3 regions of the Rummeliibacillus sp. TYF005 genome follow, and region 1 is predicted to be linked to each of the others. Evidence: riboswitches for the same ligand, from Rfam matches in the RefSeq annotation. Region 1 holds a riboswitch; each other region holds the start of a gene.
The links. A riboswitch is a leader RNA that binds a small molecule or an ion and turns the genes downstream of it on or off. The one in region 1 is predicted to bind S-adenosylmethionine.
Positions count from the first base shown of each region.

Region 1 (3,262 bases):
CACAAGTAGGTGACGATCTAGTAGCAGATGAACCATTTGGTAGTGTTGAATCTGTAAAAACTGTATCTGAACTTTATGCACCTATTTCAGGTAAAGTTGTAGAAATTAATGAAGAACTAGAAGATAGCCCAGAATTTGTTAACGAATCTCCATATGAAAAAGCATGGATGGTTGTGATTGAACCTTCTGACGTATCACAAATTGAAGAATTACTTACACCAGAAAAATACCAAGAACTAATCGAAGAATAATCTTGCCAATAAAAGCGCCACACTTTTTGTGTTGGCGCTTTTACGTACATCAAGCAGTTCACACTATTAAGTTAAGGTTTTTACTGCACTCAATGCGGGATAAAACTGTAAGGAGGAATTAGCTTGTCTGATAAAGTGCTTATTGTAGAAGGTAGGCAGGATAAATTGCAAATTCACCCCATATTAGCAGAAGATATTCCAATTCTATGTACGAATGGAACGATTAGTGCGAGTAATTTAGAAGAACTTATCTATCCCTATGAAGAATATGATTTATATGCTTTTTTTGACGAAGATTATTCAGGCGATTGCCTTCGTGCTTTGATGAAGAGAGAATATCCTGAGACGTATTTTTTACGAACCCTTTCTTTATATAAACAAGTGGAAGTAACGCCAAGAAAATATTTAGCTAGAATATTATTGGCTGCTGATTTTAAAGTAAATCCAGCTTATCTTATAGAATAGGAATGACAAGTTATGCAAGAATGGTCAATTGAAGAATGGGAGAATATGAAGGAAAGTAAAGAACAATGTACTTTCTATTTATACACTTCAATGTGTGGAACGTGCCAAGTAGCTTCTAAAATGATGGAGATTATGGAAGCAACCTTTCCAGACATTCCAATGGGAAAGGCTAATATCAATTATGTGGAACAATTAGCCATAGACTATAAAATTGAAAGTGTCCCATGTTTACTAATTACTGAAAATGGAAAAGTAAGAGATAAAATCTATGCATTTCAATCTGTTTCATACTTATTTGAAAAAATTCAGAAAAAAGATTGACGATGTTAACATAGAGTGGTAAAGTAACAAACATAAATTAAATAATTATTTACGTTACTCTTATTTAGAGAGGTGGAGGGAAGTGCCCTATGAAGCCCGGCAACCGTCACAATGTGACACGGTGCCAATTCACGCAAAGTGAGAACTTTGGAAGATGAGAGAACGGTTTTCGTATATTACGTGGACCCTTCTGTTAATCTTACAGAAGGGTCTTTTATATTAAAAGCGAAAGAGGCTGTTCAGACCCGAGCGACAATGACGTAAATATAAAAGGTGGTTTTGAGTATGATTCAACTAGAAAATGTCGTAAAAAAATACAAAACCGCTAATGGATCTCTAACTGCAGTTAATGATGTTAACCTATCAATAAATGATGGTGAGATTTTTGGCATTATCGGTTATAGTGGTGCTGGTAAAAGCACAATGATCCGTTTACTCAATGGCTTAGAAAAGCCTACATCAGGTAAAGTCACAGTAAATGGACAGAATATTTCATCGATTAAAGGGAAAGAACTTCGAAATGCACGCCATAAAATAAGTATGATTTTCCAACACTTCAACTTATTATGGTCGAGAACAGTCGAAGAGAATATAGCATTTCCATTAGAGATTGCTGGTATTAGTAAAGCAGAACGTCAGAAACGTGTACTTGAACTAGTAGAGTTAGTCGGCTTGAAAGGAAGAGAAAAAGCATATCCTTCCCAACTATCAGGTGGACAAAAGCAACGTGTAGGTATTGCTAGAGCGCTAGCAAATAATCCAGAAGTGTTACTTTGTGATGAAGCAACCTCAGCCCTTGACCCAGAAACAACGGATGCAATCTTAGACTTACTTGTAAGTATCAATGAAAAACTTGGACTAACAATTGTTTTAATCACACATGAGATGCATGTCATCCGAAAAATTTGTCATCGTGTAGCAGTGATGGAAGCTGGGAAAGTTGTTGAGCAAGGAAATGTTCTAGAAGTTTTCCAATCTCCAAAAGCAACTGTAACAAAGAAATTCGTTTCTCAAGTTACTGAAACAGCTGGGCACAAAGAGTCCATTTCACAAATGTTGGATGATTACCCGAATGATCAGTTGATAAAGTTATTCTTTGTTGGTTCTAAAACTGAGCAACCTGTAATCTCTTATTTGATACGAGAGTTTGGTATCGATGTGAATATTGTGCATGGCAATATATCTCCGACAAAGAGTGGTCCATATGGTACGTTAATCGTCCGAATTGTTGGAAATGATAGCGACGTATCAAATGCGATTCAATATTTAGATGAACAAGGTATTAAAACGGAGGTGATCAAGAATGCTTAATGATCTCTTTCCGAATGTCGATTGGGAAATCATGTGGGAAGCTACAAGAGAAACCATTTACATGACGGCTGTTTCAACAGTTCTTACATTCATAATTGGTTTAGTTCTTGGGATTCTGTTATTCCTTACAAGTCCAACACAACTTTGGGCGAACAAAGTTGTCAACTTACTAACGGGCTCTGTTGTGAATATTTTCCGATCAATTCCATTTATCATTTTAGTTATTCTTTTAATTCCATTTACAAACTTTTTACTAGGAACAATTCGTGGAGCCAATGCAGCGTTACCAGCTTTAATCATAGGAGCTGCACCATTCTATGCTCGAATGGTTTTGATCGCTTTACGTGAAATTGATAAAGGTGTAATTGAAGCGGCACGTTCTATGGGAGCTAAAACTTGGACAATCATTTATAAGGTTTTAATCCCAGAGTCATTACCCGCTTTAATATCAGGTATTACCGTAACAGCAGTAGCATTAGTTGGTTACACTGCAATGGCAGGTGTAATCGGTGCTGGTGGTTTAGGAAACTTAGCGTTTATGGATGGCTTCCAACGAAGTCGTAACGATGTAACATTTGTCGCAACTGTATTAGTGTTAGTGATTGTATTTATCATTCAATTTATAGGTGATTTTATTACATCCAAAACAGATAAACGATAGTTTGGTGTATACGTATTAACGTTCACATATTTGAAAAGAAAAGGGGAAAAAACATGAAGAAACTTGTAGCAGGAATTCTAACAGCATCATTAGCGTTAAGCTTAGCAGCTTGCGGATCAGACGAAAAAGCATCATCTGGTGATTCAAAAGAAACAAAATTAGTAGTAGGTGCTTCTAATGTACCTCACGCAGAAATTTTAGAAAAGGCAAAACCAATTCTTGAAAAAGAAGGCGTAGAATTAGATATTCAAAA
Region 1 covers NZ_ML122558.1:10,329-13,590, forward strand. The annotation lists gene gcvH (glycine cleavage system protein GcvH) at 1-251, shown strand, start outside; gene CW357_RS09965 (toprim domain-containing protein) at 375-716, shown strand; gene CW357_RS09970 (thioredoxin family protein) at 729-1,037, shown strand; SAM riboswitch class I at 1,095-1,198, shown strand; gene CW357_RS09975 (methionine ABC transporter ATP-binding protein) at 1,323-2,348, shown strand; gene CW357_RS09980 (methionine ABC transporter permease) at 2,341-3,009, shown strand; gene CW357_RS09985 (MetQ/NlpA family ABC transporter substrate-binding protein) at 3,063-3,262, shown strand, end outside.

Region 2 (3,262 bases), on a different contig from region 1:
TTCATGTTTAAAACCCCCAATTTTTTATAAAAAGCTATTTTTTCAGAATGCTAGTTACTTTTAACGTTTATCGACTGCTTTTGCAATCGCGTCTCCTGCTAATTGAATTGCTTGGACAATGATGATTAATATCACAACTGTCGCGATCATAATAGTGTTGTCATAACGGTAGTAGCCAAAGCGAATTGCTAGGTCACCGATACCACCACCACCGATAATTCCTGCCATTGCTGAGTATGCTACTAAACTAATAATAGTCATGGTGATTCCTTGAATGACACCAGATTTTGCTTCTGGAAGTAACACGTCTTTAATAATCATCCAACGTGTCGCCCCTACTGCAATAGACGCCTCAATAACACCTTTATCAATTTCTCGAAGTGATGTTTCAACAAGTCTTGCGAAAAACGGAATTGATGCGACTGACAAAGAAACACTTGCTGCAATAGGCCCTATCGTATCGCCTATTAACCACTTAGTAACTGGGAATAACGCTACTAAAAGAATGATATATGGAATTGAACGTATTAAGTTAACGATAAAGCCAACCACTACATTCACAAAGCGGTTACCAAGTAAACCGGATCTACTTGTAGAAAACAAGCCTTTTCCTGTGATGAATAAAAGCAAACCAAGTGGTAAACCAATGACCAAGGCCACTGCTAATGAAATACCTACCATTAGAAGCGTTTGACCAAATGCTTTCCAAATATCAGGAAGCATTTCTGTAAAATGACTAGGATCAAATAGCATTGTTTAACACCTCCACTGTGACTCCACGACTTTCCATATAGGAAATCGAACGGTTAATATCTGCCACTTGCCCATTCAGTTCCATTAGAAAAATACCAAGAGGTCTTTCCTGTATATATTCAATTGTGCCGTGTAGAAAGTTCCCACGTACCTCAAATTGCTGTAGCATATCTGAAATAACACCTTCACCAGCTACATCGCCTTTGAATAAAATTTTGACTACCTTACCTTTAACGTTTTGTAAAATGGTTGGCGGAATATCAAAAGACACTACACTGCTGATAAATTCCTGAGTTAGCGACTTTTCAGGATTGGCGAAAATATCATATACCGCACCTTCTTCGATTACCTTTCCATTTTGCATAATAGCCATGCGATCACAAATTTCCTTCACAACATCCATTTCATGTGTTATTAGAACAATTGTAATACCAAGTTCTCGGTTGATTTTCTTTAACAATCGTAAAATAGAGGTTGTTGTTGTTGGGTCAAGCGCTGATGTTGCTTCATCGCAAAGTAATATAGAGGGGTTATTAGCTAATGCTCTTGCGATTCCCACACGCTGTTTTTGTCCACCACTTAACTGGGCTGGAAACACATCTTTTTTATCTGACAAACCAACCATATGGAGCAACTCTTTGACTCTTTCATTTCTCTTTTCTTTTGATATATTTGCAGCTTTCAATGCAAACTCAATATTTTCCCCTACTGTTTTTTGGCTAATTAAGTAAAAGTGTTGGAAAATCATCCCGATTTTCAATCGTGCTTGTCGAAGTTGCTCACCTTTTAATTTTGTTAAATCTTGACCATCGATTAATATCTGTCCATCTGTTGGCTGTTCTAATAAATTAATGCACCGTAATAAGGAACTCTTGCCTGCTCCAGAATAACCAACTATTCCAAATATCTCTCCGTTATCAATTGTCAATGAGACATGATCTACACCGGTTACGCTTTTCTTTTTTACCTTGTAAATCTTTGATACATTTTGTATTTCCAGCATATACATCCCTCTAATCATTGTTAAATTACTATTGCACAAAAATTCATAATTTCTATTGAAAAACTATGTATTCCTACTAAAAAAAGATACATCCTTCTACTGAAAGATGTATCTTCTAATCAGATGTCGATTTATCTTTCAGAAATAAATTCTGTAGGAATTAGCACCTTCCCAAACGGGGGTTGCTGGACTTCACAGGGCCTATCCCTCAGTCACTCTTGATAAATTCCATTTGTTAAGTTGTAAGTTTATGTTAACCATATTATTTCTTTTTATATTATTTGTCAATCTATTTTTAGAAAAAATAAATTATTTAAAAATATTTTTATATTGGCTTATTTTATGTCTATTATTCAAATACCTTAACATTGAGGATAAATTCTACCGGAACCCATTTATCTTTATATTGGGTATCATTGTGTAGGCATAGCTTTTTTTCTTCGCTAATTAGTTTGGTGATGATTCCTCTATAGTGAACACTAGTTTGTTGGTGCCAAACGTCTAATAATACTTCTTTTTTGCCGTAATATGCTTGCAAAAGTTCTTCCTCTAAGGCTTGTAGGGTCCATTCATCAAAGGTCGGCTTTGTGATTTGCTGATCTTCTTGTTGCCAGGTTCTTAGTCTTTGTACATGTTCTGGCAACATCATAGCAGTCCATTTTATGTTACCTCGATCACGTAACATTTGTAATACCACTCCTTAGTATTGGAATCAGTTTTAGATTTAAATTTTATGCCCACCGAGTAATTTAGAACGATCGATAGCTGTTCCTGCATTTGTATATGATACGGCACGTAATAGAGCCGTAGAACCATAGTGGGTACGAAGGTGATCCATTGTGGTCCCAAGTTGTCGCCGTTTCCAACGTGTTTTATCAAAAAAACTAAGTTGCATAGAATGTTCTGATTCTAACTTTGAAATACTGACACTGATTTGTCGTACAGGGCGCTCGTTGTATTGTTCGTTCAATATCTGTTGGCAAATTTGATAAATAATCATCGTATCGTTTGTTGCTTCATCTATCGTACGTGAACGCTGGAAACCTCCTCCAAAAGCGTTTTTGCTATAAGAAATCCCAAGCGTAATCGTACGTCCTACTTTATAAGCTTCACGCGCTCTTCTTGCCACATCTTCACACATTTCTAGAAGTACGGCGAGCACTTCCGTTTTAGTGTTGTAATCCCGCATCAATATTTGGCTTTTACCATAACTAATTTGACCTTCTATCAATGGCGCTTCGCCAACTTTTGATAGATCAATTCCCCAAGCGTGATAGTAGAGTTGATTGCCCATAATACCAAAATGCCTTTCTAATGTTGTTAAATCAGCGTGCGCTAAATCCCCAACAGAAAAAATCCCCATATTATTAAGGGTTCGCTCGATTCGATGGCCAATTCCCCACATTTTAGATAATGGTGCAACAGGCCATAGCTTTTTTTCTACATCTTCAAAGTCCCACTTCGCAAACCCTGTTTTTTTTGCATCTAAATCAAGTGCAAGTTTTG
Region 2 covers NZ_ML122550.1:26,167-29,428, forward strand. The annotation lists gene CW357_RS07280 (MetQ/NlpA family ABC transporter substrate-binding protein) at 1-5, opposite strand, end outside; gene CW357_RS07285 (methionine ABC transporter permease) at 61-753, opposite strand; gene CW357_RS07290 (methionine ABC transporter ATP-binding protein) at 743-1,756, opposite strand; SAM riboswitch class I at 1,885-1,984, opposite strand; gene CW357_RS07295 (YolD-like family protein) at 2,106-2,441, opposite strand; gene CW357_RS07300 (Y-family DNA polymerase) at 2,481-3,262, opposite strand, start outside.
Region 2: linked by a shared signal. The riboswitch ahead of CW357_RS07290 (methionine ABC transporter ATP-binding protein) and the one ahead of CW357_RS09975 (methionine ABC transporter ATP-binding protein) in region 1 are both predicted to bind S-adenosylmethionine.

Region 3 (3,262 bases), on a different contig from region 1:
TAGTTTTTGACATCCGTATTCTTGCATAAGTTCAGTTGTGTAAATAGCAATAGATGGTACACCCATACCTGTACCTTGTACAGAGATACGTTTTCCTTTGTATGTACCTGTGTAACCAAACATATTACGTACTTCGTTATATTGAGTAACATCTTCTAAGAATGTTTCTGCGATATATTTTGCACGTAAAGGATCTCCTGGTAAAAGTACGATTTCAGCGATTTCGCCTTGTTTAGCATTAATATGGATACTCATAATTATTCTCCTTTTCAATTTAAAATTTTCAATATGCCTGACTCATTGTAACAGTAAAGTCCGACCTCTGACAATCAAAAATTATTCTTCATATTTTTCATCATATTGTTGCCAAAGTTCATCAAATACAACTGCACTTAACGCATGATCTGCTTTTTCTTCTATATATCTTGAGATGTTTTGAAAATCTTCTTCCTGTTTAGGAAAACTATGGTCATGAAAAGCAGCTTCTGCAAAATCCCCTTTTGCATCTTTTGCTCCTCTAAAAGATAATACGAAATGATAAAATGATGGTTTCATTTGGACTTCCTGCCTTTATTTCATTATAACTTACATTCATTTTACACGAAAATTACTTATCTTTGGAAACTATATTAAAACTCTAATTGTAACTTATCTAATTTCTTCTCTACCTGGAAAACATTTTCTTACTTTTTTCATGATAATGGCAACCTTCCCATTTCATCTTCGTTCTATAACTCGGATGCGAAAATATTATCAATAAAGATTACCGCATCTCTACCTAGATTATTGGTATATATGAGGAGATGATTCAAATGAAAATAGTAAAAAGCTTACTATCTTTCATAGTCATGTTTGGGACTTTATTTACTTTTACAGCAAACAGTGACGCAGCAACACCAAAAACAATGAACGCAAAAGTAGCAAATAGCGTATACGTTCACGCTGAACCTTCAGCTAATGCCAAAAAAGTTGGAACACTTTGGAAAGGTACTAAAGTAGTCGTATATAGTAAATCAAAAACAGGCTGGGCAAAAATTAAATTCAACAAAAAAACAGCTTATGTATATGCTTCTTACTTATCATTTAGCAAAAATACAAGCAAGAAAACAACAGCTACAAAAACTACAACTACTAAAAAAACTACAACTAAAAAAAGTACGAGTACTTCAAATAGTAAAAAAACAACTTATCGCCCCGTAGTAACAAATACTTACTACTATGTTGAAAATGGCAAAGACGGAAAACTATATTCAACTGGCAAACGCAATTCAACAGGTTGGACTTACTGGTACAAAAAAACAGGTAACAATAAACAATCATTTTTAGTAAAAGAATCTTCTAAAGGTTTAGATTACAAATTTAAAACAGGTACTATTCGTCAAATCGTTTACCCTTTTACAAAGGGACAAGTATTTAAAGCAAACAAAAAAAATTACAAAATCGTATCTATTTCAAACACTTTTAAAGTAAAAGCAGGTACATTTAAATCAGTTGTCGGTATTAAAGCTGCAGACGGTTCAATCACATATTACGCCCCAAATGCTGGCGCAATTAAAACTGTGAAAAACAAAAAAGTCACTTTTGAAATCACAAAAATTGAAACAAAATAATTGAACGATTAAAGAGCTCCCTGAAATAATTTAGGGGGCTTTTTCTTTCATTATGCTATTGCATAGTATTTCATAAAGTGTTACTATTTCATTAATTAAAATTTTTCTAACAATTTAATGTAAATTTCTTATCGAGAGAGATGGAGGGACTGGCCCTGTGAAATCTCAGCAACCACCAATTTGGTAAGGTGCTAATTCCAGTAGATGTATTTCTAGCAGATAAGAAGATTGACTTTTTAAGTACAAGGTCCTCTTCTTCTGAGGGCCTTTTATTTTTTTAGAAAAGGATGATGAACATGACAAAAAAACATATTTCGACTCGTTTAGCGCAAATCGGAACAGAAACAGATCCTCGGACAGGTGCGATTAATACACCTATTTATCTTTCTACCGCATATCGACATGCAGGACTCGGCCAATCGACAGGCTATGATTATACACGTACAAAAAATCCAACTCGGGCTGTTTTAGAAGAAGGAATTACCGCTTTAGAAAGTGGAGATGCAGGTTTTGCCTGTAGTAGCGGGATGGCTGCAATCCAATTAGTTTTATCCCTTTTCAAATCAGGAGACGAAATAATCTATTCAGATGACATTTACGGAGGTACATATCGACTTGCTCGTCAATACGAAGAACAATATGGAATACATGCTCATTTCACACCTTTCCAATCTATCGCGGAAGTCGAAGCAATTATAAATGAACATACAAAAGCACTTTTTATAGAATCACCAACAAATCCATTAATGCAAGAAATAAATATTGAACTATTTGCAAAGTTAGCGAAAAAGAATCATCTTTTGCTGATCGTTGATAATACTTTTTTGACTCCGTATTATCAACGTCCAATTGAACTTGGCGCTGATATTGTTATTCATAGTGCTACTAAATATATTGGAGGACATAATGATGTTCTTGCAGGTCTGGTCGTCGCAAAAGGTGAAGAGTTATGCGAAAGACTTCTTCATAACCATAATGCTTCAGGTGCAACATTAGCCCCGATTGATAGTTGGCTTTTACTTCGTGGTCTAAAGACTTTACATGTTCGCATGAAACAGCATACAGAAAATGCACGAAAAATTGTTGACTATTTAAGTAAGGAACCATCCGTAAAAGATGTTCTGTACACTGGATTAGGTGGCATGATTTCTTTCCGATTACATCATTCTGAATTGGTTCCAGCATTTCTTCAAAATTTAAAACTTATCGCATTTGCTGAAAGTTTAGGAGGCGTTGAAAGTTTTATCACCTACCCGGCTACTCAAACACATGCTGATATACCTGAAGAAGAACGAACTGCACGTGGTGTTGACAACTCATTGTTACGTTTTTCAGTAGGAATAGAAGAAGCCGAAGATTTAATAGAAGATCTCCAACAAGTTTTTACTACTATCAATAAAGAGGTGTCTTTCCATGAGTCAACAAAATAAACAATCTATCGAAACTAGTCTAATAACTGCTTCTACTAGAGGCGATTACGAACAAAAGACAGGTGCTGTGAATGTACCAATCTATCTTTCATCTACTTTTGACCAAGAACATTTTGATTCTTTCGGTCCCTACGACTACAGTCGCTCTGGAAACCCTACTCGTGATGCATTAGAAAAAACAATTGCTGAACTTGAAGGAGGTTCAAGAGGATTTGCCTTTTC
Region 3 covers NZ_ML122612.1:1,901-5,162, forward strand. The annotation lists partial or broken gene deoD (purine-nucleoside phosphorylase) at 1-255, opposite strand, end outside; gene CW357_RS17495 (YozE family protein) at 337-555, opposite strand; gene CW357_RS17500 (SH3 domain-containing protein) at 813-1,610, shown strand; SAM riboswitch class I at 1,736-1,836, shown strand; gene CW357_RS17505 (methionine biosynthesis PLP-dependent protein) at 1,907-3,040, shown strand; gene CW357_RS17510 (aminotransferase class I/II-fold pyridoxal phosphate-dependent enzyme) at 3,024-3,262, shown strand, end outside.
Region 3: linked by a shared signal. The riboswitch ahead of CW357_RS17505 (methionine biosynthesis PLP-dependent protein) and the one ahead of CW357_RS09975 (methionine ABC transporter ATP-binding protein) in region 1 are both predicted to bind S-adenosylmethionine.